DNA from 4 places in the Erwinia sp. 9145 genome. Region 4 is predicted to be linked to each of the others. Evidence: predicted binding sites of a transcription regulator. Region 4 holds the regulator's gene; each other region holds the start of a gene.
What was found. Region 4 encodes PurR, which represses purine synthesis genes. Its sites were predicted from a motif close to CANGCAAACGTTTGCNTG; they were not measured.
Positions count from the first base shown of each region.

Region 1 (7,923 bases), 720 kb from region 4:
ACCACCGCAGGCGGGGTGTCATTTTTTGGTGCGGGCAGGAAAATACTGAACGTCATATCGCAGTTCAGCGTGTCTGCACGGTGACGGTAACGCTGCTGCCAGCCGCCAAACAGACGATGTTCTTCCAGAAGTTCCAGCGATGATGCCATCCATCCTCCCGATTATTTGTTGAAGTGCACCACGGAGCGAATCGACTTTCCTTCATGCATCAGGTCGAAGGCGTCATTAATCTCTTCCAGCGGCAGGTTATGAGTGATGAAATCATTAAGCTGGAATTCACCGTCCATATAGCGCTGAACGATGCCAGGCAGCTGCGAGCGGCCCTTCACGCCACCAAATGCGGATCCGCGCCAGACGCGACCGGTAACCAGCTGGAACGGACGGGTCGAAATCTCTTCGCCCGCGCCCGCCACGCCAATAATTACCGATTCGCCCCAGCCCTTATGGCAGCACTCCAGCGCGGAACGCATGACGTTGACGTTGCCGATGCACTCAAACGAGAAATCCACGCCGCCGTCGGTCATGTCGACAATGACCTCCTGAATCGGCTTATCGTAATCTTTTGGATTCACCAGATCGGTGGCGCCCAGTTTAGTGGCGAGATCGAACTTGCTGGTATTGATATCAATGGCAATGATGCGTCCGGCTTTTGCCATCCGCGCACCAATGATTGCCGAAAGGCCGATGCCGCCCAGACCGAAGATGGCCACGGTATCGCCTTCCTTCACTTTTGCCGTGTTCATCACCGCGCCCATGCCGGTGGTCACGCCGCAGCCCAGCAGGCAAACTTCTTCAAGCGGCGCTTCTTTGCTGATTTTTGCCAGCGAAATTTCCGGTACCACGGTGTATTCCGAGAAGGTGGAGGTACCCATATAGTGGAAAATCGGCTTGCCGTCCTTAAAGAAACGCGTGGTGCCGTCCGGCATCAGACCTTTGCCCTGCGTGGTGCGGATCGCCTGACAAAGGTTGGTTTTACCAGACAAACAGTACTTACATTTGCCGCATTCAGGCGTGTAGAGCGGAATCACGTGATCGCCGACCGCCACGCTGGTCACGCCTTCGCCGACCGCTTCCACCACGCCGCCGCCTTCATGGCCCAGAATCGCCGGAAAAACGCCTTCAGGATCTTTGCCTGACAGCGTATAGGCATCGGTATGACACACGCCGGTGGCGACAATGCGCACCAGCACTTCGCCTTTCTGCGGCGGCATTAAATCCACTTCTTCAATCTTCAGGGGTTCGCCGGCGGCCCAGGCCACGGCGGCACGTGTTTTAATCATTTCCATCGTCTTCTCTTTCATGTTTCGGGGGGTAATAGTCATTATGGACCAGTTTCACTGACTGGCTCATTGTCGCGTTGCGCAATGATCAGGTATTTGAGTGCTTCAACGTTGGGGGTAAACGCGTCGCGGCGCCAGATGAGGCGGGTGGTTGCCTCACTAACGTCATCGGGCAGGGCATGACGTTTAAAGCGCGCCTGCGTCGGCATCAGCGCAAGCACGGATTCGGGTAATAACGCGAGTCCCGCGCCGCCGGCAACACAGGCAAGCAGGGTATGATAAGACTGAATTTCCCTGACCGGTCCCGGCTCGACGCCGCTGCTGCGGAACCAGTTTTCAAGGCGCAGGCGGTAAGAGCAACCGGACCTGAAGGCAAACAGCGTGTAGCCTTCGGCGTCGGCAGGCTGTGCAATGGACGGCCGCTCGGGGCTGGAGATAAGCACCATCTGCTCCTGAAACGCAATGCAGCTGTTGAGTTCTTCGGCCAGCACCGGCCCGTCCACCAGCGCCGCTGCCAGCGAACCCTGACGTACGCGCTGGATAAGCTCTCTGGAGGTATCCGTAATCAGCGAGATGACCATTGTGGGATAGCGCTGATGGCAGGCGGCCAGCAGATCGGGCAGGCGGGCGGCGGCGGTGCTCTCCATCGCACCCAGCGCGAACTGGCCGCCGGGTTCGCCGCTGTGCGCCATACTCAGCGCTTCCTCGCTCAGCGCAAGAATGCGCCGTGCATAGTTAAGAAAGTTATGGCCCAGCGGGGAAAGACGCAGACGCTGCTTCTCACGAATAAAGAGGTCGCAGCCCATCTCCTGCTCCAGCTGGCGCAGGCGCGTGGTGAGGTTCGAGGGCACGCGGTGCAGCTGCGTTGCCGCACGGATCACCGAGCCGGTTTCGGCGACTGCGCAGAACATTTTTAGCTGAGTCAGATCCATGTATTCTCTTTCAGGGAATAAAGTGTTGTTGATTATTCACTTTTCGTCAGTTTAACCATGCGCCATGATTGAGGCAACGATTGGTTAACACCTGCTTATAAAAACAAGGAAATCACTATGGCTTTTCGCGTGGCGCTCACCGCGTTTATCACCCTTGTAGTGGCAATGGGCATTGGACGATTCGCCTTCACGCCACAGGTGCCGCTGATGATCGGCGAGCATCAGCTTTCACTGACCAGCGCAGGCGTGGTGGCGGCGTTTAACTACCTCGGCTATCTCTGCGGCTCATGGAATGCGATGCGCACGACGCGGCATGTCGAGCGGCGGCTTCAGGTCGGTCTGTGGGGCGCGGTGGCGCTGACGCTGCTGTCGGCGGCAGCCTCCGGCCCCTGGCTGCATGGCGCCATCCGCTTTTTTATCGGCTGGGCCAGCGGCTGGGCAATGGTGCTGGTAGCCGCCTGGAGCAATGAACAACTGCACCGGCTGGGGCGGACAAAAATGAGCGCGGCGGTCTTTGCCGGGCCGGGCACCGGTATTTTTCTTAGCGGAATGCTGGCGGTGCTGTTGCATAAGTACAGCATTAACGCGGCGTGGGCATGGTGTGCCTACGGACTGTTGGCGCTGGCGCTGGTCGCGCTGGTCGCGCGCAACCTCCCGCGCAAAGGCGAGCTTCACCGTCCCGAAACCGCGCCGGAACCGCTGGTTCTGACGCCGGGCCTGAAAAAACTGGTCTGGAGCTACAGTCTGGCGGGCTTTGGCTATATATTGCCCGCAACTTTCCTTTCGCAAATGGCTGCCGAACGTTTTCCGGGCAGTCTTTTTGCGCAGTTTATCTGGCCGATTTTCGGCGGCGCGGCGGTAATCGGCATCGGTCTGGTGATCCTGACGCGGCACTACGGTCACGCCAACACGCGGCTGGCGATCGTGCTTTGGGCGCAGGCCCTCGGTGTATTTTGCGCCGATATAATTCCGGGGATCGCCGGACTGACGCTGGGCGCGGCGCTGATCGGCGGTGGCTTTCTCTGCGCGGTACAGCTTTCCCTGCTGTACGGTCGCGAGCTGGCGCCGCTGCACACGCGTTACATGGCGGGCCTGCTGACCACCGGCTATGCGGTAGGGCAACTGGTGGGGCCGATGCTGTCTGCTATTTCAACAGCATTGACCCACCGGCTTGAACCGGCGCTGTGGATTGCAGGCGCGGCGCTGGTGGTTGCGGGCGCGCTGGTCTGGCGACGCGATGCGGCGGCAGCGTGAAACTGTTTCATGGCAATTGACAGGGATTCACTGGATTAACGCCAGATTGTGTTCCAAAATAGCGCCTCAGAATTTTGCCCGTTCCCATGAGTACGGGCGTGTCACCTGCCGGAGAAAATATCGCCATGGCTACGTTAAGTCAGGAAGCTGCACTGGTTCACGAAGCGCTGCTCGCCCGTGGGCTGGAAACCCCGCTGCGCGCACCCGCGCGCGAGCTGGATGATGAAACCCGTAAGCGCCTGATCGCTGAACACATGACGGAAATCATGCAGCTGCTTAACCTCGATCTGGACGATGACAGCCTGGCCGAAACGCCGCATCGTATCGCTAAAATGTACGTGAATGAGGTGTTTTCCGGCCTCGACTACGCTAACTTTCCAAAAATCACCCTGATTGAAAACAAAATGAAGGTTGATGAGATGGTGACGGTACGTGACATCACCCTGACCAGCACCTGCGAACACCATTTTGTGATAATCGATGGTAAGGCGACCGTTGCCTATATCCCGAAGGATAAGGTGATTGGCCTGTCAAAAATCAACCGCATTGTGCAGTTTTTCTCCTCCCGCCCACAGGTGCAGGAGCGTCTGACCCAGCAAATTTTGCTGGCGCTTCAAACGCTGCTTGGCACCAACAACGTGGCGGTGTCGATTGATGCGGTGCACTACTGCGTGAAGGCGCGCGGCATTCGTGACGCCACCAGCGCCACCACCACCACCTCGCTGGGCGGGCTGTTCAAGTCGAGCCAGAACACGCGCCAGGAATTTTTACGCGCGGTTCGTCACGTCTGATCGCCGCCGATGCCGCGCATTGATACGCTGGATTTTATTCGCGGGCTGGCCATTACCGGGATTTTGCTGCTCAACATTGTCGCCTTTGGTCAGCCGCACGCGGCCTATCTCAATCCCGCCTGGCAGGGCGCGGCCTCACTGCCCGATGCCCTGACGTGGGCGGTTCTCGATCTGCTTGCCCAACTGAAATTCCTCTCCCTGTTTGCGCTGCTGTTTGGCGCGGGTTTGCAGATGCTGCTGCCGCGCGGCAAACGCTGGCTCCAGGCGCGTCTGACCTGGCTGGTGCTGCTGGGCCTGCTGCACGGCATTTTTTTCTGGGAAGGAGATATCCTCTTCGACTACGGTCTGATTGGGCTGGTGGCGTGGCGGATGATCCGCGATGTTCCTTCCTCCCGCCAGCTGTTCAACACGGGCGTGTTACTGTTTCTGGTCGGCACCGCCGTTCTGCTGCTGCTGGGGCTCTCTTCAGGCCATCAGGCGAACAGCGCCTGGCAGCCCGGGTTTGCTGAAGTACAGTACGAAACCCTGTGGAAGACGCAGGGCGGCTGGCAGGCAGTGCAAAATCGCTTACAGCTCTTCTCCTCAGGCCTGCTGGGGCTGGCCGCACAGTACGGCTGGCAACTGGCAGGGCTGATGATGATCGGCGGCGCGCTGATGCGCAGCGGCTGGCTGCGCGGCAGTTGGGGCATTCAGCACTACCGGCGCGCGGCAGCGCTGCTGATCCCGCTGGCCTGGATTATCAATATTCCTGCTATTTATCTGCAATGGGCCACCGGCTGGGATTACCGCTGGAGCGCCTTTTTCCTTCAGGTGCCGCGTGAGCTGAGCGCGCCGCTTCAGGCCATTGGCTATGCCGCGCTCTGTTTTGGCTTCTGGCCAACGCTGGCGCAGTTCAAAATCACCCGTGCGGTAAGCTGCGTCGGACGCATGGCGCTCAGTAACTATCTGCTGCAAACGTTGCTGTGTACGCTGCTGTTCAATGTCTTCGGCTGGTTTAATACGCTGAGCCGCCTGCAACTGCTGGCCGTCGTGCCGCTGGTCTGGGCCATCAATCTGCTATTCTCCGTGCTCTGGCTGCGCTACTTTCGTCAGGGCCCGGTGGAGTGGCTGTGGCGCCGGCTGACGGTGCTGGGCGGCGGCAAACCGTCAGAAACAGCCTCAGGCGGAAGATGACCGGCATCACAAAGGTTGCAGAATTGTATGTAACCGTTTTCATGATTGTGACGTGATTCACGCAGTAACCTGCAAACCCCTGCCAGAATAGCCGCCAGACACTGTGTGACTGGAAGGGCTATGCAAATTTTAATCAAAGGTAATCGCTGATGATTACCATCCGTGATGTGGCCCGCGCCGCAGGCGTTTCCGTTGCAACCGTATCGCGCGTGCTGAACAACAGCGCCGCCGTGACGCAGGACACGCGTGACATGGTGCTGAAAATCGTCGACTCGTTTGGCTACCGGCCCAACGCCAACGCGCAGGCGCTGGCAACGCAGGTCAGCGATACCATCGGCGTGGTGGTCATGGACGTTTCCGATCCCTTCTTCGGCGCGCTGGTCAAAGCGGTGGACACCGTTGCGCAGCTCGCGCAAAAACATGTGCTTATCAACAACTCCTATCATCAGGCGGATAAAGAGCGTCACGCCATCGAAGTGCTGATCCGCCAACGGTGCAGCGCGCTGGTGGTGCATGCCAAGGCGCTGGGTGATAGCGAACTCAGCGCGCTGATGCAGCAGGTGCCGGGCATGGTACTGATAAACCGTATCATTCCGGGTTTCGCGCATCGCTGCGTTTGTCTGGATAACATCAGCGGTGCGCTGATGGCGACGCGCATGCTGCAACAGCAGGGACACCAGCGAATTGGTTTTCTGGGATCCAGCCATCCGATTGAGGACGTGGAGCAGCGGCGCAGCGGCTGGAAGCAGGCGCTGGTGGGGCAGGGCATTAACCCGCCGGAAAGCTGGACGGCCAGCGCCGAACCCGATATGCAGGGCGGCGAGGCGGCGATGGTTGAGCTGCTGGGGCGTAATCTGCACCTCAGCGCAGTGTTTGCCTACAACGACAGCATGGCGGCGGGCGCGCTGGCGGCGCTGAAGGACAACGGCATTGCGGTGCCGCAGCAAATGTCCGTCATTGGCTTTGATGACATTCCCATTTCCCGCTATACCGACCCGCAACTGACGACAGTCCGCTATCCCATTGTTTCAATGGCAAAAACAGCGACTGAGCTGGCATTAATGGGCGCTGCCGGGCTGCTTGATGACACCGCGCAGCACTGTTTTATGCCGACGCTGGTGCGCCGCCATTCCGTGGCGATCTGCCAAAGTGTGGCGGCAGTCACTAACCCAAGCGATTCTGCGGTGTAACCGTTTTCAATTTGTGAGTAAATTCACAGTTAATTAACATCGTCTTCTCTATGATTGCAGCGACTCAATGAGGGTGAAACATGATGTAACGCCGTTCAGCCCCCCTGAACCGCCCGTTGCACTGCTCATGAAACGGTTTATTTCACAGCATTCTGGAAGCGTTACCGTACAGGGAAGTCGGGCATTGTTTTAACAATTAAACGGCTTTGCGTAACGTTATCTTAACCTTACTGCCTCGCCGGTAAATTAGCGTCTCGCCTGGTCAACGGGCGCGGCGCTGAGTACGACCCTACATAAAACCGGAGATACCATGAATAAGAAGGCTTTCACGCTCACTGCCCTGGCTGCCAGCATGATTTTTGGCGCAACGGCTCACGCCGCTGATACCCGTATCGGCGTGACCATCTATAAATACGATGACAACTTTATGTCCGTTGTGCGTAAAGATATTGAGAAAGAAGCAAAAAACAGCAGCGGCGTTCAACTGCTGATGAATGACTCTCAAAACAGCCAGTCCACCCAGAACGATCAGGTTGACGTTATGGTCGCGAAAGGCGTGAAGGCGCTGGCTATTAACCTGGTTGATCCGGCTGCCGCCGCGGTGGTGATCAGCAAAGCGAAAGCCAACGACATTCCTGTTGTCTTCTTCAACAAAGAGCCGACCGCGAAAGCGCTGGCCAGCTATGATAAAGCCTATTACGTCGGCACCGATTCAAAAGAGTCCGGCGTTAAGCAGGGCGAGCTGATTGAAAAACACTGGAAAGCCACGCCGGCCTGGGATCTGAATAAAGACGGCGTGATCCAGTTCGTGCTGCTGAAAGGCGAGCCGGGCCATCCTGATGCTGAAGCGCGTACCAAATATGTTATCGAAACCCTGAACAAAGACGGTATCAAAACTCAGCAGCTGCATATGGATACCGCCATGTGGGATACCGCACAGGCTAAAGATAAAACCGACGCGTGGTTGTCTGGCCCGAACGGTAACAAGATTGAAGTGGTTATCGCCAATAACGACGCCATGGCGATGGGCGCAGTTGAAGCGCTGAAATCGCATAATAAAGCCAGTGTACCGGTGTTTGGCGTGGATGCGCTGCCAGAAGCGCTGGCGATGGTGAAATCAGGCGCAATGGCCGGTACGGTGCTGAATGATGCGAAAAACCAGGCGCGCGCTACTTTCCAGATGGCCAAAAACCTGGCGGACGGTAAACCTGCCACCGAAGGCACCGACTACAAACTGGACGGGAAAGTGGTACGCGTAGCCTACGTGCCGGTGGATAAAGATAATCTGTCTGAGTTACCTAAG
Region 1 is NZ_JQNE01000001.1:2,439,149-2,447,071, reverse strand. Features, by position in the region: gene fghA (S-formylglutathione hydrolase) at 1-149, opposite strand, end outside; gene FA91_RS11795 (S-(hydroxymethyl)glutathione dehydrogenase/class III alcohol dehydrogenase) at 162-1,286, opposite strand; gene FA91_RS11790 (LysR family transcriptional regulator) at 1,322-2,212, opposite strand; gene FA91_RS11785 (YbfB/YjiJ family MFS transporter) at 2,330-3,466, shown strand; gene folE (GTP cyclohydrolase I FolE) at 3,592-4,257, shown strand; gene yeiB (DUF418 domain-containing protein YeiB) at 4,267-5,430, shown strand; gene galS (HTH-type transcriptional regulator GalS) at 5,580-6,620, shown strand; gene mglB (galactose/glucose ABC transporter substrate-binding protein MglB) at 6,931-7,923, shown strand, end outside.
Region 1: the regulator PurR is predicted to act here: its motif matches at 5,457-5,474, upstream of galS (HTH-type transcriptional regulator GalS).

Region 2 (7,923 bases), 1.1 Mb from region 4:
TGCTGATGAAAACGCGCAGCGACAGGCTGAAAAAATTGATTAAAGGCGCGCTGCCGGTCGGTATTTTGGGTATCGGCGAGCCGCTGATCTTTGGCGTGACGCTGCCGCTGGGCAAACCGTTCATCGCGGCCTGCCTGGGTGGCGCCGTTGGCGGCGCGTTGATAAGCTCGGGCAAGGTCGCCGCCGTGATCACCTTCGGACTTTCCGGCCTGCCGCTGGCGCTGACCATTGTTTCCGGGAAAGTGATGCTCTATCTGGCAGGCTGTCTGGCCGCCGTGATCGGCGGCTTCATATTTACGTGGTTTATGGGATTTAATGACCCTGAGGAGTAATATTTGACAACCGGTCAGGCGCGACGCGTGGTGTTTTTCGATCTGGACGGCACGCTGCACCAGCAGGACATGTTTGGCACCTTTATGCGCTATCTGTTATGGCGTCAGCCGTTGAACCTGCTACTGGTGGCGCCGCTGCTGCCGGTTATCGGCGCGGGCCTGCTGATTAAGGGGCGAGCCGCTCGCTGGCCGATGAGCCTGCTGCTGTGGGCGATAACCTTCGGGCACAGCGAAACGGCGCTCAGAAAGCGCGAGGCGGCATTTGCCGTGTGGTTTCGCCAGCGCGTAACCGCTTTTCCCGTGGTTCAGCAGCGTATGATTGACTATCTCAACAGCGCCGATGCCGATGTCTGGCTGATTACCGGATCGCCGCAGCCGCTGGTGGAACAGGTCTATTTCGACTCCGCCTTTTTGCCGCGTGTGAAGCTGATCGCCAGCCAGATGCGGCGCGGCTATGGCGGACGCCTGCTGGCGATGCGCTGTCTGGGGCACGAAAAGGTTGCGCAGCTTGAGGAGAAGATTGGCACGCCGCTCCAGCTTTACAGCGGCTACAGCGACAGCAAACAGGACAACCCGCTGCTGTTTTTCTGCCAGCATCGCTGGCGGGTGACGCCGCGCGGTCAGCTACAGCAGTTGGAGTAGCATCAGTTGTTTCGTCTTTACCTGCGCCGTGGCTATAATGCCCGGCGTTTTTTTTGCTGGAGACTCAGGTGAACACCACAGCGACCGATGAAGTCTGGATGCGCCACGCGCTGATGCTGGCCCGCCGTGCCTGGGAAGAGGGCGAAGTGCCCGTCGGCGCCGTACTGGTGCAGGGCGAACGCGCGATCGGCGAAGGCTGGAACCGGCCGATAGGCCATCATGATCCTACCGCCCATGCGGAAATCATGGCGCTGCGCCAGGGGGGCGCGGTGCTGGAAAACTATCGTCTGCTGGATACCACGCTTTACGTCACGCTTGAGCCCTGCGTGATGTGCGCCGGTGCGATGGTACACAGTCGTATCGGACGGCTGGTGTTTGGCGCGCGGGATGAGAAAACCGGGGCGGTGGGATCGCTGCTGGATGTTTTAGGGCATCCGGGCATGAATCACCAGGTGGCGTTTACGGAAGGCGTGCTGGCGGAAGAGTGTGCCGCGATGCTGAGCGATTTTTTTCGCCACCGCCGCGCCGAGAAAAAGGCGCTGCGGCAGCAACAGCGCGGGATGTAGCGCATCAGTTCAGCGCCACCTGCGGTTCCACCGTGGGATAACCCGCGCCCAGAGCGGCTTCCGCCGCCGCTTTTTGCGCCAGCTTGCGCTCCTGATCCTGCAAATAACCCACCAGGCTCAGATGATAAATACGGATGTTTTCCACATAGTTATAGGCTTCCTGCCCGCGCGCGTAGCCGTAGGTGGTCTGGCTGTAATAACGTCTCTGGCTCAGCATCGGCAGCCGCTGTTTGACGTCGGCCCAGCTGTCCGGGTTTCCCTTCTGTTTTTCCGTTAATTTGCGCGCGTCCAGCATGTGCGCAAACCCCATGTTATAGGCGGCCAGCGCAAACCAGATGCGCTCGTCTTCAGGTATGGTCTGCGGCACCTTATCCATCAGACGGCGAAGATATTCGCTGCCGCCGCGAATGCTCTGTTCAGGATCGGTACGATCGCGCACGCTGAGGCTCTCCGCGGTATTACGCGTCAGCATCATTATGCCGCGCACGCCGGTAGGCGATGTGGCCTGCGGGTTCCAGTGGGATTCCTGATAAGCGATGGCGGCCAGCAGTCGCCAGTCGATGGCGGTGGCGTAGCGCTCGAACAGCGGTTGAACGCCAGGCAAAATGCTGTCAATTGAGCGCAGAAAGGTGCGCGTGTCCACGTAGTCGAAGGTGCCCACATGCCCGAGATACTTTTCATCCAGCCGCGCCATAGCGCCCTGTTCGCCCATCTGGTTGAAATAATCCAGCAGCGCGGCGTAAAGGCTGTCGTCTTCATCGCGCTGCATGTACCAGGTGACCGGCTCTTCATCGGTAATATCGAACGCCACCGCCAGCTGCGGATGAATACGCTGGAGCAGCGCGATGGAGATGGAATCGCCTACCGTGTAGTCGAGCTTGCCATCGGCAACGGCTTCAAGCAGCGCGTTAGGGCTTTGGTCGGTGGCGATAGCCCAGTCCAGATCGGGATACTGATTCTGTTTCACCGTACGCAGCGTGGAGAGATAAGCGGAGCCGGAGGCAACCGTTAAGCGACCGCGTAAATCGCCCAGGTTTTTCGGCCTCGCCTTACCCATTCTGTAGACCAGTTGCTGCGAAACGGAATAGTAAGTAGGCCCGGCACGAAAGCGCCTCAGCCGATCGGTGTTGTAAATCAATCCGGCGGCCAGCACGTCGGCTTTATCGTCTTCCAGATCGTCAAACAGCTCGTTAAGATTATGACGCAGGGTGATTTCCAGCTTTACGCCCAAATAATCGGCGAAACGCTTCGCCAGCTCGTAATCCATACCAGCCGGTGCTTTGTTGACGGTGTAGTAAGTCAGCGGGGAGGTCAGCGTACTCACGCGCAGAACTCCCCGCGATTTTATCTGTTCTATCTGGTCCTGCGATCCGCCATACCAGGGGATCGACGGCCACAGCGCCAGCGCGAGCAGCACGGTGACAAGCCCGATAAAAAGATAATTAAATTTAAGGCGTTTCAAATAGTTATCTCTCGATTTTGCGCAGGTCTCTGTCTGTAACGGCAGTATTTATTGTCTTTAATTGATCCTGAGCGTGGGGCATTTTGCGCAACTCAACACGCCTCTGCAACTTAAATCATCCGGAATTGCGTGTTTTTCAGCCAGTTTCCAGGCCCGATAAATTCTGCGCAAACGGTTTCGTAACCGGTGTGGATTCTCTATAATAGCGCCCGTTTTCCCCGTTGCGCCCAGAAGCGTCGTCCGGCGCTTCGCAAAAGAGAGATCTCTGATAATGGAAATTCTGCGTGGTTCGCCCGCTCTGTCAGCATTTCGTGTAACCAAACTGCTGGCCCGCTTTCAGGACGCTCACCTTTCCGTGAGCGATATATACGCCGAGTATGTCCATTTCGCCGATGTCAGCACGCCGCTCAGCGCCGATGAAAAAGCGCGCCTTGAGCGGCTGCTTCAATATGGCCCCTCTCTTGCCGGACACGCGCCTGAAGGGCGTCTGCTGCTGGTAACGCCGCGCCCTGGCACCATTTCGCCCTGGTCATCTAAAGCGACCGATATTGCGCATAACTGCGATCTGCCGCAGGTGAAGCGCCTTGAGCGCGGCCTGGCCTTTTACGTGACGGCGCCACAGTTGACGGACGCGCAGTGGACGCAGCTCGCGGCGCTGCTGCACGATCGGATGATGGAAACCGTGCTGACCGATCTTCAGCAGGCCTCGCAGCTTTTTGCTCATCACCCACCCGCGCCGCTGCAAAGCGTCGACATGCTGGGCGAAGGCCGCAGCGCGCTGGAGCAGGCCAACCGGCGGCTCGGGCTGGCGCTGGCCGACGATGAAATCGACTATCTGCTGGCCGCGTTTCAAAAGCTCGGACGCAATCCGAATGACATTGAACTCTATATGTTTGCCCAGGCGAACTCGGAGCACTGTCGTCACAAAATCTTTAACGCCGACTGGATTATCGACGGTAAACAGCAGCCGAAGTCGCTGTTCAAAATGATCAAAAACACCTTTGAAAAAACGCCGGATCACGTGTTGTCAGCGTACAAAGACAACGCGGCGGTGATGGAGGGCTCGCAGGTTGGGCGCTTTTATGCCGACGACAAGGCGCAGTACGATTTCCATCAGGAGCAGGCGCATATTCTGATGAAGGTGGAAACGCACAACCACCCGACGGCGATTTCACCGTGGCCGGGCGCCGCAACCGGCTCCGGCGGCGAGATCCGCGATGAAGGCGCAACCGGTCGCGGTGCCAAACCAAAAGCCGGGCTGGTGGGTTTTTCCGTCTCCAACCTGCGCATTCCCGGCTTTGAACAGCCGTGGGAAGAGGATTTTGGCAAACCGGCACGCATCGTCAGCGCGCTGGACATCATGACCGACGGGCCGCTTGGCGGCGCCGCTTTTAACAACGAATTTGGCCGTCCGGCGCTCACCGGCTACTTCCGCACCTATGAAGAACAGGTCAACAGCCATAACGGCGTTGAACTGCGCGGCTATCACAAACCGGTGATGCTGGCAGGCGGTATCGGCAACATTCGCGCCGATCATGTGCAGAAAGGTGAAATCAGCATCGGCGCGAAGCTGATCGTGCTCGGCGGCCCGGCGATGAATATCGGCCTGGGCGGCGGCGCGGCCTCATCAATGGCATCGGGACAGTCGGATGCCGATCTGGACTTCGCGTCGGTACAGCGCGACAACCCTGAAATGGAGCGCCGCTGCCAGGAAGTGATCGATCGCTGCTGGCAACTGGGCGAAGAGAATCCGATCCTGTTTATTCACGACGTGGGCGCGGGCGGTTTATCCAACGCGATGCCGGAGCTGGTCAGCGATGGCGAGCGCGGCGGCCGCTTCAACCTGCGCGATATTCTCAGCGATGAGCCAGGCATGAGTCCGCTGGAAGTCTGGTGTAATGAATCGCAGGAACGCTACGTACTGGCCATTGCGCCGTCAAAACTGGCGCAGTTTGATGCCCTTTGCCAGCGCGAACGCGCGCCCTATGCGGTGATTGGCGAAGCGACAGAAGAGCTGCACCTTTCGCTCGCCGACAGCCATTTCGACAATAAACCAATCGATATGCCGCTGGACGTGCTGCTGGGTAAAACGCCAAAAATGACCCGCGACGTCAGCACGCTACAGGCGCAGGGCGAACCGCTGGTGCGCGATGAGATTACCCTGGCGGACGCGGTGAAGCGCGTGCTCCATTTGCCGACGGTGGCGGAAAAAACGTTTCTCATCACCATCGGCGATCGCTCAGTAACCGGCATGGTGGCGCGCGATCAGATGGTCGGGCCGTGGCAGGTGCCGGTAGCCGACTGCGCGGTGACCACCGCCAGCCTCGACAGCTACTACGGTGAGGCGATGGCGCTGGGCGAACGTGCGCCGGTGGCGCTGCTTGATTTCGCTGCGTCCGCGCGTCTGGCGGTGGGCGAGGCGATCACCAATATCGCCGCCACGCAGATTGGCTCGCTGAAGCGCATTAAACTCTCGGCAAACTGGATGGCGGCTGCCGGGCATCCGGGCGAAGACGCCGGTTTGTATGAGGCGGTGAAAGCCGTGGGCGAAGAACTGTGTCCGGCGCTGGGCATTACCATCCCGGTGGGCAAGGATTCCATGTCGATGAAAACCCGCTGGCAGCAGGGCATTGAACAGCGCGAAATGACCTCGCCGCTGTCGCTGGTGATCACCGCCTTTGCCCGTGTGGAGGACGTGCGCCGCACCGTCACGCCGGAACTGAAAACCGGCGGCGATAATGCGCTGTTGCTGGTTGATCTGGGCGGCGGGGCGAACGCGCTGGGCGCCACGGCGCTGGCGCAGGTTTATCGTCAACTGGGCGATAAAACCGCTGACGTGCACGATGCGCAGCAGCTTGCAGGCTTCTTCACGGCAATCCAGACGCTGGTGGCAGAAGAGACGCTGTTAGCTTACCACGACCGTTCAGACGGCGGCCTGCTGGTGACGCTGGCGGAAATGGCCTTCGCAGGCCACTGCGGCATTGAGGTGGATATCGCCGCGCTGGGGAGCGATGCGCTGGCGGCGCTGTTCAATGAAGAGCTGGGCGCGGTTATCCAGATTGCCGAAGCCGATCGCGATCGCGTGAAACAGATCTTTGCCGATAACGGCCTTACCGACTGCCTGCACGTATTGGGCCATGCGCAGCCAGGCGATCGCTTTGTCATCACCGCCGGCGACTCGACGGTTTACAGCGAAAGCCGTACCACGCTGCGCACCTGGTGGGCGGAAACCACCTGGCAGATGCAGCGCCTGCGCGACAACCCGGCGTGTGCCGATCAGGAGCATGAGGCGAAGAAAAACGACGCCGATCCGGGACTGAACGTGTCGCTGACCTTCCGTCCGGAAGAGGATGTGGCGGCGCCGTTCATTGCGACCGGAGCGCGGCCAAAAGTTGCCGTACTGCGCGAGCAGGGCGTGAACTCGCATGTTGAAATGGCGGCGGCCTTCCACCGCGCCGGGTTTGATGCTATCGACGTACACATGAGCGATCTGCTGGCGGGTCGTCGCGACCTGACGGATTTCCACACGCTGGTTGCCTGCGGCGGCTTCTCCTACGGTGACGTGCTGGGCGCCGGTGAAGGCTGGGCGAAATCGATACTGTTCAACAGTCGCGTACGCGACGAGTTTGAAACCTTCTTCCATCGCCCGCAGACGCTGGCGCTTGGCGTGTGTAACGGCTGCCAGATGATGTCGAATCTGCGCGAGCTGATCCCCGGTAGCGAGGCCTGGCCGCGTTTTGTGCGCAATCAGTCCGAGCGGTTTGAAGCACGCTTCAGTCTGGTGGAGGTGTCGGCCAGTCCGTCGCTGCTGATGGCTGGCATGACCGGCTCCCGCATGCCGATTGCCGTTTCTCACGGCGAAGGCTTTGTTGAGGTGCGCGATGAGACGCATCTGGCAACGCTTGAGCACAAAGGACTGGTGGCGCTGCGCTATGTGGATAACCTCGGTAAGGTGACGCAGCACTATCCCGCGAACCCGAACGGTTCGCCAAACGGCATCACCGCCGTCACTAACGAGAGCGGCCGGGTCACCATTATGATGCCGCATCCTGAGCGCGTGTTCCGGACCGTCAGCAATTCCTGGCATCCGGCGGAGTGGGGCGAAGACAGCCCGTGGATGCGCATTTTCCGCAATGCGCGTCGGCAGCTGGGCTGAATGAGCCGTTAAACGAAAGAGCAACCCGGCGCGGTTGCTCTTTTTTTAAGGCAGTGTTGCATACTGGCAACAGCAGCGTTTTCCGCCGTCTCTGTTCGGAGACATATAGCACATTGATTTCTCAGCAAAAAAATTAATCCGCGCCTGACTGTTGCCATCAGGCGACAGCTTTAACGCTGCGGCGGCATATTCCGTTAATATGGAATGCGTCATAAAAATATAAAATCAACAATATCAATAGATTAAAATTATTTCGTGCATGTGGCATAGTTATTGCTATCTTATATTCAGTGGCTCATTCGCCTCGCTATGACAGCCCTGCGCAAGCGGACAAGCGCTTCATAACACTTTGAATGACGCACAATACGGTGCCTGCCGTCCACCTCACCGATAACAGTCCACGCTGTGGCTTTATCAAGCATCGGACGCAACGTTGAGTAAGGCACCACCTAATTTTCCGTGATGCACGGGCGAATGGCAGATTCTCTGAATCTGCCATTTTTCGTTTCAGCACAGGGCTTCCTTCTCTCTCCTCACTCGGCTAGCATCTGCTGCAACAGAAAAGATGAGAGCAAACCGTGAAAAAATGGCGTCTGTTTCCCCGTTCCCTGCGCCAGCTGGTGCTGATGGCCTTTTTGCTGGTGCTGCTGCCGCTGTTGGTGCTGGCCTGGCAGGCCTGGGAGAGCCTTTCCGCGCTGAGCGACCGGGCGGCGGAGACCAATCGCACCACGCTGACCGACGTTCGCCGCAGCGAAGCGATGGCGC
Region 2 is NZ_JQNE01000001.1:2,775,231-2,783,153, reverse strand. Features, by position in the region: gene FA91_RS13270 (PTS transporter subunit EIIC) at 1-332, shown strand, start outside; gene yfhb (phosphatidylglycerophosphatase C) at 336-974, shown strand; gene tadA (tRNA adenosine(34) deaminase TadA) at 1,043-1,540, shown strand; gene mltF (membrane-bound lytic murein transglycosylase MltF) at 1,545-3,002, opposite strand; gene purL (phosphoribosylformylglycinamidine synthase) at 3,271-7,158, shown strand; gene FA91_RS13245 (HAMP domain-containing sensor histidine kinase) at 7,737-7,923, shown strand, end outside.
Region 2: the regulator PurR is predicted to act here: its motif matches at 3,167-3,184, upstream of purL (phosphoribosylformylglycinamidine synthase).

Region 3 (7,923 bases), 1.4 Mb from region 4:
CGCGCCCATCATGCGGATATACATCCAGCTGATAGGCAGAATTGATGCGCTGCCAAACGGCGCCGCAGAAACCGCGCCCTGCTGCGTCAGCACGCCATCAATTTGCACCACGCTGTGGCCCGGCACGAACGGCGCCAGATGCGCCTTCACGCCAATTGGCCCCATGCCAGGTCCGCCGCCGCCGTGCGGGATACAAAAGGTTTTGTGCAGGTTGAGGTGAGAAACGTCCGCGCCGATGTAGCCCGGCGTGGTGATCCCTACCTGCGCGTTCATGTTTGCGCCATCCAGGTAAACCTGTCCGCCGTACTGATGAACGATTTGACAGACTTCGCGGATGGTCTCCTCGTAGACGCCGTGGGTGGAAGGATAGGTCACCATAATGCAGGAGAGCGCGTCGCCCGTCTGCTCCGCCTTAGCCCGCAGATCGTGCAGATCGATATTTCCCTGCTTGTCGCAGGCCACCACCACCACCGACATCCCGGCCATCTGCGCCGAGGCAGGATTCGTGCCGTGCGCCGAGCTGGGGATCAGGCAGATATTGCGGCCGGCTTCGTTGCGGCTTTCATGATAGCGACGGATCGCCAGCAGCCCGGCATATTCGCCCTGCGCGCCGGAGTTAGGCTGCATACAGAGCGCGTCGTAGCCGGTCAGCTGTACCAGCCACTGTGAAAGCTGGCCGATCATGTGCAGATAGCCGGTGGCCTGATCCGCCGGACAAAACGGATGCAGTTCAGCAAATTCCGGCCAGGTAATTGGGATCATCTCTGCCGCCGCATTGAGCTTCATGGTGCAGGAACCAAGCGGGATCATCGCCTGGTTCAGCGCCAAATCTTTACGCTCAAGGCTGTGCATATAGCGCATCATCTCCGTTTCGCTGTGATAGCGATTGAAGACCGGATGCGTCAGGATCGGTGACTGGCGGCGCATCGCGTCAGAAAGCGATGCGCTGTGTGCGGTGACGCTGGCGTCAAGCGCATCAATATCAAAACCATGCTGTTCACCGAGCAGGATGGAGAACAGCGCGGCGACGTCTTCGCGCGTGGTGGTTTCATCCAGCGTAATGCCCACCGCGTGGTGAATATCAGTACGCAGGTTCACGCCAAAGCTCAACGCGCGATCCGGCACCGCCGCCTTATCGGCCACCTCAACGGTCAGCGTATCAAACCAGGTGCTGTGCCGCAGCGTCAGGCCGCCTTTTTCCAGGCCTGCCGCAAGAATATCGGTCAGGCGATGAATGCGCGAAGCGATACGACCAAGACCTGCCGGACCGTGAAACACGGCGTAGAGGCTGGCGATATTCGCCAGCAGCACCTGTGAAGTACAGATGTTTGAGTTGGCCTTTTCGCGACGGATATGCTGTTCACGCGTCTGCATCGCCATGCGCAGGGCGGTGTTGCCTGCCGCATCGCGGGAGACGCCGATGATGCGTCCTGGCATGGAGCGCTTGTGTTCATCGCGCGCGGCGAAGAAGGCCGCGTGCGGGCCGCCGTAGCCCATCGGCACGCCGAAGCGCTGCGCCGAGCCGAAAACGATATCCGCCCCGATTTTGCCCGGCGCCTGAAGCAGCACCAGCGCCATAAAATCCGCCGCCACGCTGACGATAACCTTGCGGTTGTTCAGTTCGGCAATGAGATCGGTGTAATCATGCGCTTCGCCGGTGGTGCCGACCTGTTGCAGCAGCACGCCAAAGATGTCCTGATGATCCAGCACTTTTTCCGCTTTATCGACCAGCACCTCAAAGCCGAAGGTTTCGGCGCGGGTGCGCACCACGTCAAGCGTCTGCGGATGAACGTCTGCGGCCACAAAGAAGCGGTTGGCCGCTTTTAACTTGCTGATGCGTTTTGCCATGGCCATGGCCTCGGCCGCCGCGGTGGCTTCGTCCAGCAGCGAGGCGGAAGCAATATCAAGCCCGGTTAAATCCAGCGTGACCTGCTGGAAGTTGAGCAGCGCTTCAAGCCGTCCCTGAGACACCTCCGGCTGATAAGGCGTGTAGGCGGTGTACCAGCCTGGGTTTTCCAGCATGTTGCGCAGAATAACCGGCGGCGTCAGCACCGGCGTATAGCCCATGCCGATAAAGGATTTATAACGCAGGTTCTGCCCGGCAATCGCCTTCAGTTCGGCCAGCGCCTGATGCTCGGTAAGCGCGTCGCCCACCGCCGGCGGGCTGGGCAGCTGGATGTCAGCCGGTACGATCGAAGCAATAAGTTCGGAGAGCGAGCTGGCGCCCGTGGCGTTCAACATTGCCGCCTGCTGCTCCTGTGACGGGCCGATATGGCGTTCGATAAACGCGCCGTTGTGTTCAAGCTGGCTGAGTGTCTGCGTCATTAGCGGTAAATCCTGAATCGGGCAAAAAATTGAATTCAGGCGCGGCAGCGCGCCGCCCCTGAAAAGAGATGAGATTACTCGTCGATGCTGGCTTTATAGGCGTCCGCATCCATCAGCGCACTGAGTTCGCTCTCGTCGCTGGCCTTGATCTTAAACAGCCAGCCTTCGGCGTAAGGGGCGCTGTTGACCAGTTCCGGCTCACCGTCTAGCGCGCTGTTGACCTCAACGATTTCGCCACTGAGCGGCGCGTAAATATCCGACGCGGCTTTTACCGACTCGGCCACGGCGCAATCGTCGCCCTGACTGTAGGTATTGCCGACGTCAGGCAGATCGACAAACACCATATCGCCAAGCAGCTCCTGCGCGTGCTCGGTGATCCCCACGGTATAGCTGCCGTCGGCCTCTTTACGCACCCATTCGTGACTGTCACGGTATTTCAGTTCATTCGGCACATTGCTCATCGCCACGCTCTCCTGATTATTATGTGTCGGGCCGCACGGCCCGCTTAACAGAAAATATTATGCGACCGGTTTACCGGCGCGGACAAAGACGGGTTTGGTCACCCTGACCGGCATTTCACGATTGCGGATCTGCACAATCGCCTGCTCGCCGATACCGGCAGGCACGCGGGCCAGCGCAATACTACAGCCCAGCGTGGGCGAGAATGAGCCGCTGGTGATCACGCCTTCCTGAACGTTGCCCGCCGCATCGGTGAAGCGCACCGGCAGTTCATTGCGCAGCACGCCTTTTTCGGTCATGACCAGGCCCACAAGCTGCTGCGTACCCTGTTCGCGCTGCGCTTCAAGCGCCTCGCGTCCGATAAAATCGCGGTCGGCAGGCTGCCACGCAATCGTCCAGCCCATATTTGCCGCCAGCGGCGAGACGCCTTCGTCCATCTCCTGACCGTATAAATTCATGCCCGATTCAAGACGCAGCGTATCGCGCGCGCCAAGGCCCGCTGGCTTGACGCCCGCCTCAACCAGCGCCTGCCAGAATTCAGCGGCCTGCTCATCAGGTAAGGCGATTTCATAACCTGCCTCACCGGTATAGCCCGTGGTCGCGATAAACAGTTCACCGGCCTGCACGCCAAAAAACGGTTTCATACCGGCTACTGCCTGGCGCTGCGCCGCGTCAAACAGCGACTGTGCTTTCGCCTGTGCGTTCGGCCCCTGTACGGCAATCAGCGACAAATCGTCGCGCTCCGTCAGCGTTACGCCATAACCCTGCGCATGCTGGCTAATCCAGGCGAGATCTTTTTCCCGCGTGGCAGAGTTCACCACCAGACGAAAATAGTCCTCGGTCATAAAGTAAACAATCAGATCGTCAATCACGCCAGCAGAAGCGTTCAGCATGGCGGTATAAAGCGCCTTACCTGGCTGAGTCAGTTTGGCCACGTCGTTGGCGAGCAGGTAACGCAGGAAGTCGCGCGTGCGTGCGCCACGCAGGTCAATAATGGTCATATGCGATACATCAAACATGCCGGCGTCGGTGCGCACCGCATGATGCTCATCCATCTGAGAACCGTAGTGCAGCGGCATCATCCAGCCATGAAAATCCACCATGCGCGCGCCGCAGGCGTGATGCTGTTCGAACAAAGGCGTCTGCTGAGTCATATCATTCCCATATTTAATGGCGTTTTGTGGCGTTCGCGCCGGGCGAATAACAGCATGCGCAAACGATACCCTTGCTCAGACGTTATCACTGAACGCGTCGATTAACCATAAGTGAAACGAGGTCAAGATGGCTTATACGGCGCGGTCGGGCGCAAAGATTTTCCAGCATTTCAGGCTAAAAAAAAGCGCAATACCCCACAGATATCGCATAAAACTGCGCAGAAAGCAGAATGAACGTCGTTATCTGGCAGGAATCAAACACATTCAGGCGGCGAAAAAAACGCTTATCCATGAAAAAAAATAATGCGAAGCGGCAGGTAAAATTAGTTTATTTCAACCTGTCGCTGTTTCAGGGAACCATAAATGCGCTGCGGCCACTTAATGGCCAAATGGGATTGAGACAGAGCAAATAATGCAGATTAAATCTACACAACAGACGCTTGCCTTGCATAAGGCGGTTGAGCAGCACGATACGGAAAAAATACGTGAGCTACGTTCTGAAGGGCATAAAACCGTTCATTTGAATGACGAGAAACAGTCACCGATAGATCTGTTGGCGCGGCGTCGATCCATCGACACCGGTCTGCGTGAGAAGATGCATGGCGCTCTGATGTCCTCTCTTAACCCGACCGCGCCTGAAGGTTACACCAAACCGGAGGCGCTGCACGGCTCACCGTGGGGATTTGAGATCCTCGCTGCCGGCGCACTTAAAGGCGGCGTTAATGACGCAAAAGGCGGCTCGGCCTCGCTTGAAGGACAGGTGTTTTTTTCAGATCGCACGCCGGAAAAGTCAGATGATGCCACCACCCGACTCAATTTAAGGAGTAAAGCGCGCATCTATTCGCAAGGTGAAGGAATGCATACCAGTAACCCTGTTGCACGCGCTTTTCAGCATCGAATGGCGCAAGAGATAAGGCATCACCTTGCAAGCGGTAAAGCACTGACGACAACCAACAAGTTGTTCACCCTTGATGTTCAAAATGAGCATACTCCCGAGCAGGCAACTGCCTTATGGTTACAAAGTAAACTTACCGGCTCACGTATTAATATTATCCAGCAATCGGAGGATGCCTCACTTGCGGGCAGCGCAAAACTACTGGACGTCCCTGAGCCTTTTAATCTCAAATTCAATGACGGTAGCCAGCAGTCTTTCAGTGGTGAAGCGCTGAAACAGCTTGTTGACCGTGGGGCAGAAACCCTTCAGCAGCAGCTTGAAGCCGGTAAAGCGCCTTTATTAGGCATGATTAACAACGGGAAAATTGTCCCCATGGTTTTCGGCTTCAGCAGGATCGATGACCTGAAAAGCCATTCGATTCCGACCTTGTTCGGAAACAATAGTAAAAATTTCAGTTATCAAAGTGAAAACCACCCGCTGAGCGGTTCCGATAAGGGCGGAAAGCTGAAAGAGATTGAGCTCAGAAGCCTTCAGGATTTCACCACCCTGAACCTGGCATGCCTGGCAAAAGGCGTGCAGATCCCTTCCGGCACGTTGATCAGACTGAATCCCACACCGCGCGAAAAACAGGATAACAATCTGAAAGCGCGTTACTTAAATCCTCAGCAGAGTGCTGGATTTCAGCAAAAGCTCGCCGCCATGCTGAAAGACGAAAACATTGAAATACAGGGTGCCAGCCTGACGGATCTTCAGCGCATTAATCAGGATTTGCGCGGCAGAGATCTTGCCGTATTGCTGTAACGCGCGCCGGAAAATTTCCTGCAACAGCATATGCTGACGTTTTTAGAATAAGTTTGTTAAAAAACTTCCCGGATGCACGTAATGTATTAAATTGAAAAGGTTTTAAAAATGCAGATCAAATCCTCGCCGCATAATCTGGCGCTGCATGAGGCAGTGAAAGAGCATGACGTTGGAAAAATTCGCCAGTTACGATCCGAAGGTCACAAAGCCCATCATCTGGATGAGAAGTTGCAGTCGCCTGTCGATTTGCTGGCGCGCCGCCGCTCTATCGATCAACAGCTTCGCGAGAACATGCACAGCGCCCTGCTTGCTTCACAAAATCCTACGGCGCCAAAAGGTTACACCAAGCCCGAAGCGCTGCACGGTTCGCCCTGGGGCTTTGAGATCCTCGCTTCCGGCGAACTGAAAGGCGGCGTAAATGATACGAAAGGCGGCTGGGCTTCCCTTGAAGGACAGGTTTTTTTCTCCGATCGCACCCAGGGTAAAACTGACGATCTCACCACCCGCCAAGACCTGAGAAGTAAAGCGCGTGACTATTCAGAAGGAAAAGGTATTCACAGCAGCAGCCCCTATTCGCGCGCTTTTCAGCATCGAATGACGCAGGCCCTTGACTATCATTTTGCCAGCGGCAAAGCGCTTAACGCCACCGGTGACGCCGACAAGGTGGAAATGGAAGAAGGGCAGACGCTGGAGCAGAGCGCAACGCTGTGGTTGCAAAATTTCCTGAAAGAATTCCGCAGCGACGATCCAAAAAAAATCGATGCTGAACCATTTGAAAGTAAAGCGGAACTGATGAAGTTCCCGGCATCTCTTGATTTTAAGCTGAACGGACAAAGCCAGCACACCGTCAGCGGCGACGCATTAAAACAATTTGTTGCTCAGGCAAACAAAACGCTTCAGCAGCAGCTTGAAGATGGAAAGGCACCGCTGCTAGGCATGGTCAATAACGGCAAAATTGTGCCGATGGTGTTTGGTTTCAGTAAAATCGACGACTTAAAAAATCACACCGTACCTGTGCTGACGCGCGGCAATGGCGTAAGAAATTTCAGCTACCAAAGTGAGAATCATCCACTCGGCGGCTCAGCGAAAGGGGGAAAGCTGAAAGAAATTGAACTCTGTAATTTGCAGGATTTAGCCACCCTGAGCCTCACCTGCATGGCAAAAGGCGTGAAGATCCCGGCAGATACGCTGATAAGAATTAATCCCACGCCGAGGGAAAAAAGAAATGATAATCTCAAAGCGCGCTACCTTGATCCTCAACAGCTTGATGGATTTCAGCAAAAGCTGGTGGCCACGCTGAAAGAGAACAACCATGAGATCCAGAATGCCAGCCTGAAGGACTTGCAGCAATTCAATCAGGATTTACGCAATATGGATCTCAACGCGCTGTTGTAACGTCTCAGCGCAGCCACTCAGGCATGTCATTCAGGCCCATCGCCTGCTTCAGCAGGCGCGGCTTCACGCCGGGCAGGCTGTCCGCCAGGCTCAGGCCCACATCGCGCAGCAGCTTTTTCGCCGGATGGTTGCCGTTGAACAGCTCACGGAAACCCTGCATGCCTGCCAGCATCATTGCCGCACTGTGCTTGCGGCTGCGTTCGTAACGGCGCAGATTGAGATGCTCCCCAATGTCTTTGCCCTGCTGATGTAAACGACGAATTTCGCCAATCAACCCGGCGGCATCCATAAAACCCAGGTTTACGCCCTGTCCCGCCAGCGGATGAATGGTATGTGCCGCATCACCTACCAGCGCCAGGCGATGGGCTGCAAAACTGCGTGCATAGCGCCCCATCAGTGGGAAGGTTTTTCGCTCGCTTTCCACCCGGCACAGGCCGAGCCGCAGATCGAACGCCACCGAGAGCTGCTGATTAAACAGTGCTTCTGGCATTGACTGTAGCCGCGATGCCTCCTGCGGCGAAAGAGACCAGACGATTGAGCAGAGATGCGGATCGCTGAGCGGCAGGAATGCCAGTATCCCTTCGCCGTGGAAAACCTGTCGCGCCACCGCCTCGTGCGGCTGCTCGCAACGAATGTTCGCTACCAGCGCGTGGTGTCCGTAGTCCCAGAAAGCCAGAGGAATGTCGGCCTTGTTGCGCAGCCATGAGTGAGCGCCGTCAGCACCAACCAGCAATCTGGCGCTCATCATCGTACCGTCTGCGAGGGTAACGAACGCTTCGTTATCGCCAAAGGCCACCTGTTGAAGCCCGGCGGGTGACACCAGCGTGACATCGCTCAGTCCGCTGGCCCGATCCCACAGCTCCTGATGAATCACCGCGTTTTCAATGATGTGGC
Region 3 is NZ_JQNE01000001.1:3,075,468-3,083,390, forward strand. Features, by position in the region: gene gcvP (aminomethyl-transferring glycine dehydrogenase) at 1-2,325, opposite strand, end outside; gene gcvH (glycine cleavage system protein GcvH) at 2,400-2,786, opposite strand; gene gcvT (glycine cleavage system aminomethyltransferase GcvT) at 2,844-3,938, opposite strand; gene FA91_RS14595 (hypothetical protein) at 4,351-5,634, shown strand; gene FA91_RS14600 (hypothetical protein) at 5,743-7,029, shown strand; gene ubiI (FAD-dependent 2-octaprenylphenol hydroxylase) at 7,034-7,923, opposite strand, start outside.
Region 3: the regulator PurR is predicted to act here: its motif matches at 4,087-4,104, upstream of gcvT (glycine cleavage system aminomethyltransferase GcvT).

Region 4 (7,923 bases):
AAGTATACGCTGGCGTTTGTGGGCTATACCGATGAGAGCGAAGGCGCTGTCATTGAGCTGACCTGGAACTGGGGCGTGGACAGTTACAACCTCGGCGACGCCTACGGCCACATCGCGCTGGGCGTGGACGATGTCGCCGCCACCTGCGACAGCATTCGTCAGGCAGGCGGCAATGTCACCCGCGAAGCCGGCCCGGTGAAAGGCGGCACAACGATTATCGCCTTTGTTGAAGATCCCGATGGTTACAAAATCGAGCTGATTGAAAACAAACACGCGGGTCACGGCCTCGGCGCCTGACGCAACGGGTGCCGTCCGGCACCCGTTTCCCCTGCTGCATCCCTCGCTGAAATTTGCCATAATGCGCGCTGCTTTTTTCCCCCAGTGAGATCCTGATGTCTGAAACAAACGAAATGAATGTTCTTAGCGGCCGTTTTCGCGGTTTTTACCCGGTAGTGATTGATGTGGAGACGGCAGGGTTTGACGCCAGAAGCAACGCCCTGCTGGAGATCGCTGCGGTAACGCTGAAAATGAATCAGGATGGCTGGATGGAAAAAGATGCCACGCTGCACTTTCACGTCGAGCCGTTTGTCGGCTCCGTTCTGCAACCAGAAGCGCTGGCGTTTAACGGCATCGACCCAACCAATCCGCTGCGCGGCGCGGTGAGCGAATATCATGCGCTGCATGAAATCTTCAAGCTGGTGCGCAAAGGGATTAAGGACCAGGGCTGCAATCGCGCAATCATGGTGGCGCACAACGCCACCTTCGATCTCAGTTTCGTCAACGCGGCGGCCGAGCGCGCCAGCCTGAAGCGCAACCCTTTTCATCCTTTTGTGACTTTTGATACCGCCGCGCTGAGCGGACTGGTGCTGGGGCAAACCGTGCTGGCCAAAGCCTGCGCGGCGGCACGCATTCCTTTTGACAGCAGCCAGGCGCACTCGGCGCTGTACGATACCGAGCAGACGGCCGAGCTGTTCTGTGAACTGGTTAACCGCTGGAAGCGCCTGGGCGGCTGGCCGCTGCCGGCAATGGAAAACGAGGCATAAAAAAAGGCGGGATATCCCGCCTTATTTATTTGTCGTTCGAAACAGCTTACTGCGCCGCGTCTGAAGGATACTTCTGCGCGGTTTCTTTGATCAGCTGTTGCAGTTCGCCGCGCTGATACATTTCGATAATGATATCGCAGCCGCCGACCAGCTCGCCATCCACCCACAGCTGCGGGAACGTTGGCCAGTTAGCGTATTTAGGCAGTTCAGCGCGTACTTCAGGATTTTGCAGAATATCGACATAGGCAAAGCGTTCACCGCAGGCGGAAAGCGCCTGGACGGCCTGGGCCGAGAAACCGCAGCTTGGCAGCTTCGGGGAGCCTTTCATATACAGCAGAATCGGGTTTTCTGCGATTTGGCGCTCAATTTTTTCAACAGTGCTCATAAATGCCTTCCTCAAACGGATACGTCGTGTCTTTTTATTGTAGCGGCTCTGCCGTCGTGATGAAAACGACATTTTCAGCAGGGTTATTTCTCCTGACGCGTTACCTTGCTCGTAGGGTCATTGCTTTCACGGCAGGTTGAATAAAACACATGCTTTTTTGCCAACGGTTTCTTGCGCTGAGTCATTGAAACAAAAAAGACCTTACCTTTTGGCAAAAAGTTAGATTAGAATTGCCTGGCCCGTCTGCTCAACAGGCAGATAAATCTTATTGCCCTGCTTTTGCCGCTGGCGAAAGCACGAACTGTTAATGGTAACGATGCGTCTATTTATCACGATAATCATGCTGGCTTTTGTTCAGCTTTTCGTCACTGTGGCGCACGCATCGCCCGGCACGCCTGTTAATGCAAAACACCAAAAGGCGAATGCCAAAAATGAACGCGATGACGATCGCCGCAAGCGCAAAACGGTGAAGAGTACAACAACGAAAAAAGTAAAAGACGTCGCCCGCAAACCCCGCACTGCCTCTTCTGCAAAAGCCAAACTTAACAAAAAGCTGGCAGCCTCGCACAAGGTCACCAAATCCCAAATCCTCGCGGCAGCAAAAAACAATGCTTCAAAAAAACGCTACGGTCGCCAGGGGATTAAAACGCTGAAAGAGCGTGAAGCGCTTACCGATAACGCAACCTCCTCACCGCTCAAACTCAGCAAAGCGCACCGCGCGCGCTATCAGAAAGCGCGTGAAACAGCGATGAACAAGCTGATGGGCCAGTTGGGTAAACCTTACCAGTGGGGCGGCACCTCACCTGAGACCGGCTTCGACTGTAGCGGACTGGTCTGGTATGCCTACAAAGACCTGGTAAAGTTTAAGATCCCGCGCACCGCCAACGAGATGTACCATTTGCGCGACGCGGCGCAGATTGACCGCGGTGAGCTGGAAAAAGGCGACCTGGTCTTTTTCCGCATAAACGGGCGCGGCACGGCCGATCATGTGGGCGTGTACCTTGGCGGCGGTAAATTTATTCAGTCTCCGCGTACCGGAAAAGATATTCAGATAAGCGCGCTGTCGGATGATTACTGGCAGGGTCATTATGTTGGCGCGCGCCGTGTGATGACGCCCAAAACCATTCGCTGAGTGTAAAAAGAATAAAAAAGGCCGATCTTAATCGGCCTTTTTTTTAGTGCATCACGGCGGTAAAGCTGAATGCGATAATCATCAACAGCGCAGCGCAGGTCGTCAACAGCGAGAACTTCAGATCGGTATCCATTTACACCCTCTTAATAACCCTGATAGTTGTACCGGTATCAATTTTCCCATATCTGGCGGTAAAAATCTCGTTTTCTTTGGCAGAGCTTGTTAGAATCCGGGCCTCGTTGCGCAACCCGTAATAAAATGCTGTGCCGTTGCGCAAACACCAACGCTTATTCCTTCCTGACGTCACCGACATGCACGCAGCACAGTCTCAGAGGCGGCGGGGAAATTTCGCTTTACGCAATCGTTTAACAAATGACTTATCAATAAGTTGCGATAAGTGCAGGAGTCATTATTTCATGGCAACCATTAAAGATGTGGCCAGGCGTGCCGGGGTGTCCACCACTACCGTTTCACACGTTATCAATAAAACCCGCTTCGTCGCTGAAAATACGCGGGACGCGGTATGGGCCGCCATCAAAGAACTTCACTATTCACCCAGTGCGGTTGCCCGCAGTCTTAAAGTCAATCACACCCGAACCATCGGGCTGCTGGCCACCTCAAGCGAAGCGCCCTATTTCGCTGAGATTATTGAAGCCATTGAAAACAGCTGCTTTGCCAAAGGCTACACGCTGATTTTGGGTAACGCCCATAACGATCTGCAAAAGCAGGAGGCGTATCTGTCGATGATGGCGCAAAAGCGCGTCGACGGGCTGCTGGTGATGTGTTCTGAATATCCCGATGCGCTGATCGAACTGCTGGAAAACAGCCGCAACATTCCGATGGTGGTGATGGACTGGGGCGAATCGCGCGGCGATTTTACCGATACGGTGCTGGATAATGCTTTCGAAGGCGGCTACCTGGTGGGACGCTATCTGATTGAACGCGGCCATCGCGATATCGGCGTGATCCCCGGCCAGATGGAGCGCAATACCGGCGGCGGTCGCCATGCGGGATTTCTGAAGGCGCTTTCTGAAGCGGGCATCACGCTACGCAACGAGTGGCTGGTGCAGGGCGACTTTGAGCCGGAATCTGGCTACCGCGCCATGCAGCAGATCCTGTCGCAGAAGCAGCGCCCCACCGCCGTATTTTGCGGGGGCGACGTCATGGCGATGGGCGCAATTTGCGCGGCCGATGAAATGGGGCTGCGCGTGCCGCAAGACATATCGGTGATCGGGTATGATAATGTGCGCAATGCCCGCTACTTCACCCCGGCGCTGACCACGGTTCACCAGCCTAAACAACAGTTGGGCGAAACCGCATTCGAGATGCTGCTGGACAGGATCACCAGCAAGCGCGAAGATCCGCAAACCATTGAGGTGCATCCCACTCTGATTGAGCGCCGCTCGGTCGCTGACGGGCCGTTCCTTGACTATCGACGCTAATGTTTTTCGCTGAGCCATTCATGGTTCAGCGTATCGGTATCGCCCAGATAATCCAGCAGCCAGCGCATTGCCGGCGAGTCGTCCGCCGCCCGCGACCAGCTTACGCAGCAGGGGCTGTCAGGGAACGGCGCGCCAAGCGTCAACTCACGTAGCGCGCCGCTTTGCAGCAACGGGCGTGCAAAATGCCCCGGCACCATGCCGACGCACAGCCCCGCCAGCAGGCAATCAGCAGCGCTTTCCCAGTCTGGCACCACCAGCCGACGCTGATTATCCAGTGTCCAGGTGGTGCGCTTCGGCAGAGAACGCGACGTATCCTCCAGCACCAGCGAAGGCCACTCCCGCACCGTCTCGTCATCAATGTCTTTTGTACACTGCGCCAGCGGATGACGGGCCTGTACCACACAACGCCAGTTCAGCGCGCCCATGTCACGGAAGGCGTAACGTCCTCCGACCGGAATCGCCTGCGTCGCGCCGATGGCAATATCCACCCTGCCGTCCGCCAGCGCGTCCCAGACGCCGTTGAAGACCTCGGCGGTCAGATGCAGTTCGATATCAGGAAAGTGGCGGTAAAAATCCACTACCATTTGTCGCGTTCGCTGCGGCCGCACGATGCGGTCAACGGCGATATTGATCTGGCCTCGCCAGCCGTTCGCCACCTGCTGACACTGACGACGCGTTGCGAGCATTTTTTTGATAACAGTGCGACCTTCCAGAATGAAAACCTTTCCCGCCTCGGTAAGCACCACGTCGCGATGGCGGCGCTCAAACAGCGGCACAGCCAGCCACTCTTCAAGCTGACGAACAGTATAGCTGACCGCAGAAGGCACACGATGTAGCTCCGCTGCCGCCGCGCTGAAGCTGCCGTTTCTGGCGACAGCATCAATGACTTCAAGTGAATATTCTGACCACATAATCTGCCTGCAAATTTTTTGAACGCAATATGCAAATATTAGCGTTTCACAGCGCGCGTGGCACGCGTTTACACTTTGCGCCATTTCATTCATCTGCCATAAAGAGCATAAAATGCCTTCACCCGGATTTACCCTTTACCTCGCGCTTTTAAGCGTGGTGGGCTTTCTCGCCACTGATATGTACCTGCCCGCCTTTGCTGACATGCAGCAGGATCTGCACACACAACCCGGCGTGATCGGCGCCAGCCTGAGCCTGTTTCTGGCAGGCTTTGCCAGCGCCCAACTTATCTGGGGGCCGCTTTCAGACCGCATCGGGCGACGTCCGGTATTACTGATGGGGCTGGGAATTTTTGCGCTGAGCTGCACGATGATGTGGTGGGCGAATTCCGCATGGGCGCTGTTGGGGCTGCGTTTTCTTCAGGCCGTGGGCATCTGCGCAGCCGCCGTGACCTGGCAGGCGCTGGTTATTGACCGTTATTCTGCCACCCAGGCAAACAAAGTGTTTGCCACCATTATGCCGCTGGTGGCGCTTTCGCCCGCGCTGGCACCGCTGGCTGGCGCATGGGTTCTGAATCACTTTACCTGGCGCGGCATTTTTATCGTGCTGATGGCGATCGCTGTGGTGCTGCTAATCTGCACGCTGTTTCTTTCGCCGGTACGCCGTGCGTCGGCGGGTAACGGCGAGCCAACGCGCTTTTTTACCTTACTGAGGTCACCGGTTTATGTGGGTAACGTGCTGATCTACGCCGCCTGCTCCGCCAGTTTTTTCGCCTGGCTTACCGGGTCGCCTTTTATTCTGTCCGCACTGGGAATGACGCCGGGCGATATCGGGTTGAGCTATTTCCCGCAGACGCTGGCATTTCTGACGGGCGGTTACGGCTGCCGCATGATATTGAAAAAAGTACAAGGTCGCGCGCTGCTTCCCTGGCTGCTGGCGCTCTACAGTCTGAGCATTGTGTCCTTCTTTTTCATTTCGCAGCAGGCCGCGCCGACAATTTTCGCTCTGCTGACGCCTTTCTGCGGCATGGCCGCCGCCAACGGCGCCATCTATCCCATCGTGGTATCGGGCGCATTAACGCCTTTTCCGCAGGCAAGCGGCAAGGCGGCGGCGCTGCAAAATACGCTCCAGCTCGGTCTGTGCTGCGTAGCCAGCCTGCTGGTTTCACGTTTCATCACTTTACCGCTTTCCGGCACCGCCGTGGTGATGTCAGCTACCGTGCCGCTGGTGATAGTGGGCTATGCGTTACAGGCGCGCAAACGCCGCAGCATGACGCTGAGCACGGCCAGCCATCGGCAATAACGCCTATTGCTTAGCGAGCTAACAATGAACATTTGAATATTGTACAGGGTGAGCATATACTTTTTTCCGGCCATAATAATAATATGTTTTACGGCCTGACTTCGATTTTATACGCCGGTTTCCCGGCGTACTGCTTTAATTCTTAATCCTCTGTAGCGCCGAACAACAGGCATGGCCGCGCCGTGCTCTTTCTCACACTCCTGTAGAAATTGACTATTCTTTTTCTCAGGTTTCAATCACAGATGTGATGGAGAAGCTATGAGTTCATCGTTTATAGAAGAAGTGAGCTTTGAAGAAAATCACTGGTATCGCATCACCCGCGAAATGCTGGATAAGGCCGGTATAAAAATTAACGGCGGCCAGCCGTGGGATATTCAGATAAAAAATCCGGATTTTTTCAAGCGCGTGATGCAGGAAGGTTCGCTGGGGCTGGGTGAAAGTTATATGGACGGCTGGTGGGAGTGCGAGCGGCTGGATATGTTTTTTCATCGCGCCCTGCTGGCGAAACTTGACCAGCAACTCCCTCATCATCTGAAAGATACGCTGCGCGTGGCCGCCGCGCGCCTGACCAATTTGCAATCCCGCAAGCGCGCCTGGCTGGTGGGCAAAGAGCACTACGATCTCGGCAACGACCTCTTCTCCCTGATGCTCGATCCCTTTATGCAATACTCCTGCGGCTGGTGGAAAACAGCCGACACGCTGGAGTCGGCGCAGGAAGCGAAGCTGAAGCTGATTTGTGACAAACTGCAATTAGCGCCCGGCATGACGCTCCTGGATATCGGCTGCGGCTGGGGCGGGCTGGCGCAGTTTGCCGCGCAGCGCTATGGCGTCCGCGTGACCGGCGTGACCATTTCGGCGGAACAGCAGAAGCTGGCTATCGAACGCTGCGCGGATCTGGATGTCACTATCCTGCTTGAAGACTACCGCGATTTGAATGAGCAGTTCGATCGCATTGTGTCAGTGGGAATGTTCGAGCACGTTGGCCCGAAAAACTATGCCACCTATTTCAACGTGGTGGAACGGAACCTCAAACCTGACGGACTCTTTCTGCTGCACTGCATCGGCGCGAATAAAACCAGCGACCATGTCGATCCGTGGATAGATAAATATATCTTCCCGAACGGCTGCCTGCCCTCCGTGCGCCATATTGCCGAGGCGCACGAGCCCTATTTCGTGATGGAAGACTGGCACAACTTCGGGGCAGACTACGACCGCACCCTGATGGCCTGGAATGAACGTTTTCTGACCGCCTGGCCGCAGCTCGCGGAAAAATACGGCGAGCGCTTCAAACGCATGTTCACCTACTACCTCAACGCCTGTGCGGGTGCCTTTCGGGCGCGCGATCTCCAGCTCTGGCAGGTGGTGTTCAGTCACGGCGTGGCGGACGGGATGCGCGTTCCTCACTGACATCAACGTTAAAAAGGGCCGCTATGGCCCTTTTTATTTACTGCTCTGCAAGCGTTGCGGCATCCTTCAGTTGCTGCTCGCGGCGAGCCAGCACGCGCTCCACGGTCTCCACTATCGCCTGGGTGTGCGGATCGATCTCAATATTGACCTTATCCCTTAACCGCTTATTGCCCAGCGTGGTGCGCGCCAGGGTTTCGGGGATCAGGTGCACGCAAAATTTGCTCTTTGTCACTTCACCCACCGTCAGGCTGATGCCATCGATGCCAATAAATCCTTTATGCAGAATGTATTTCATCTGCAATG
Region 4 is NZ_JQNE01000001.1:1,719,061-1,726,983, reverse strand. Features, by position in the region: gene gloA (lactoylglutathione lyase) at 1-297, shown strand, start outside; gene rnt (ribonuclease T) at 393-1,043, shown strand; gene FA91_RS08470 (Grx4 family monothiol glutaredoxin) at 1,090-1,428, opposite strand; gene FA91_RS08465 (C40 family peptidase) at 1,745-2,560, shown strand; gene FA91_RS20990 (YnhF family membrane protein) at 2,604-2,693, opposite strand; gene purR (HTH-type transcriptional repressor PurR) at 2,977-4,002, shown strand; gene punR (DNA-binding transcriptional activator PunR) at 3,999-4,913, opposite strand; gene punC (purine nucleoside transporter PunC) at 5,026-6,213, shown strand; gene cfa (cyclopropane fatty acyl phospholipid synthase) at 6,472-7,620, shown strand; gene FA91_RS08440 (riboflavin synthase) at 7,658-7,923, opposite strand, start outside.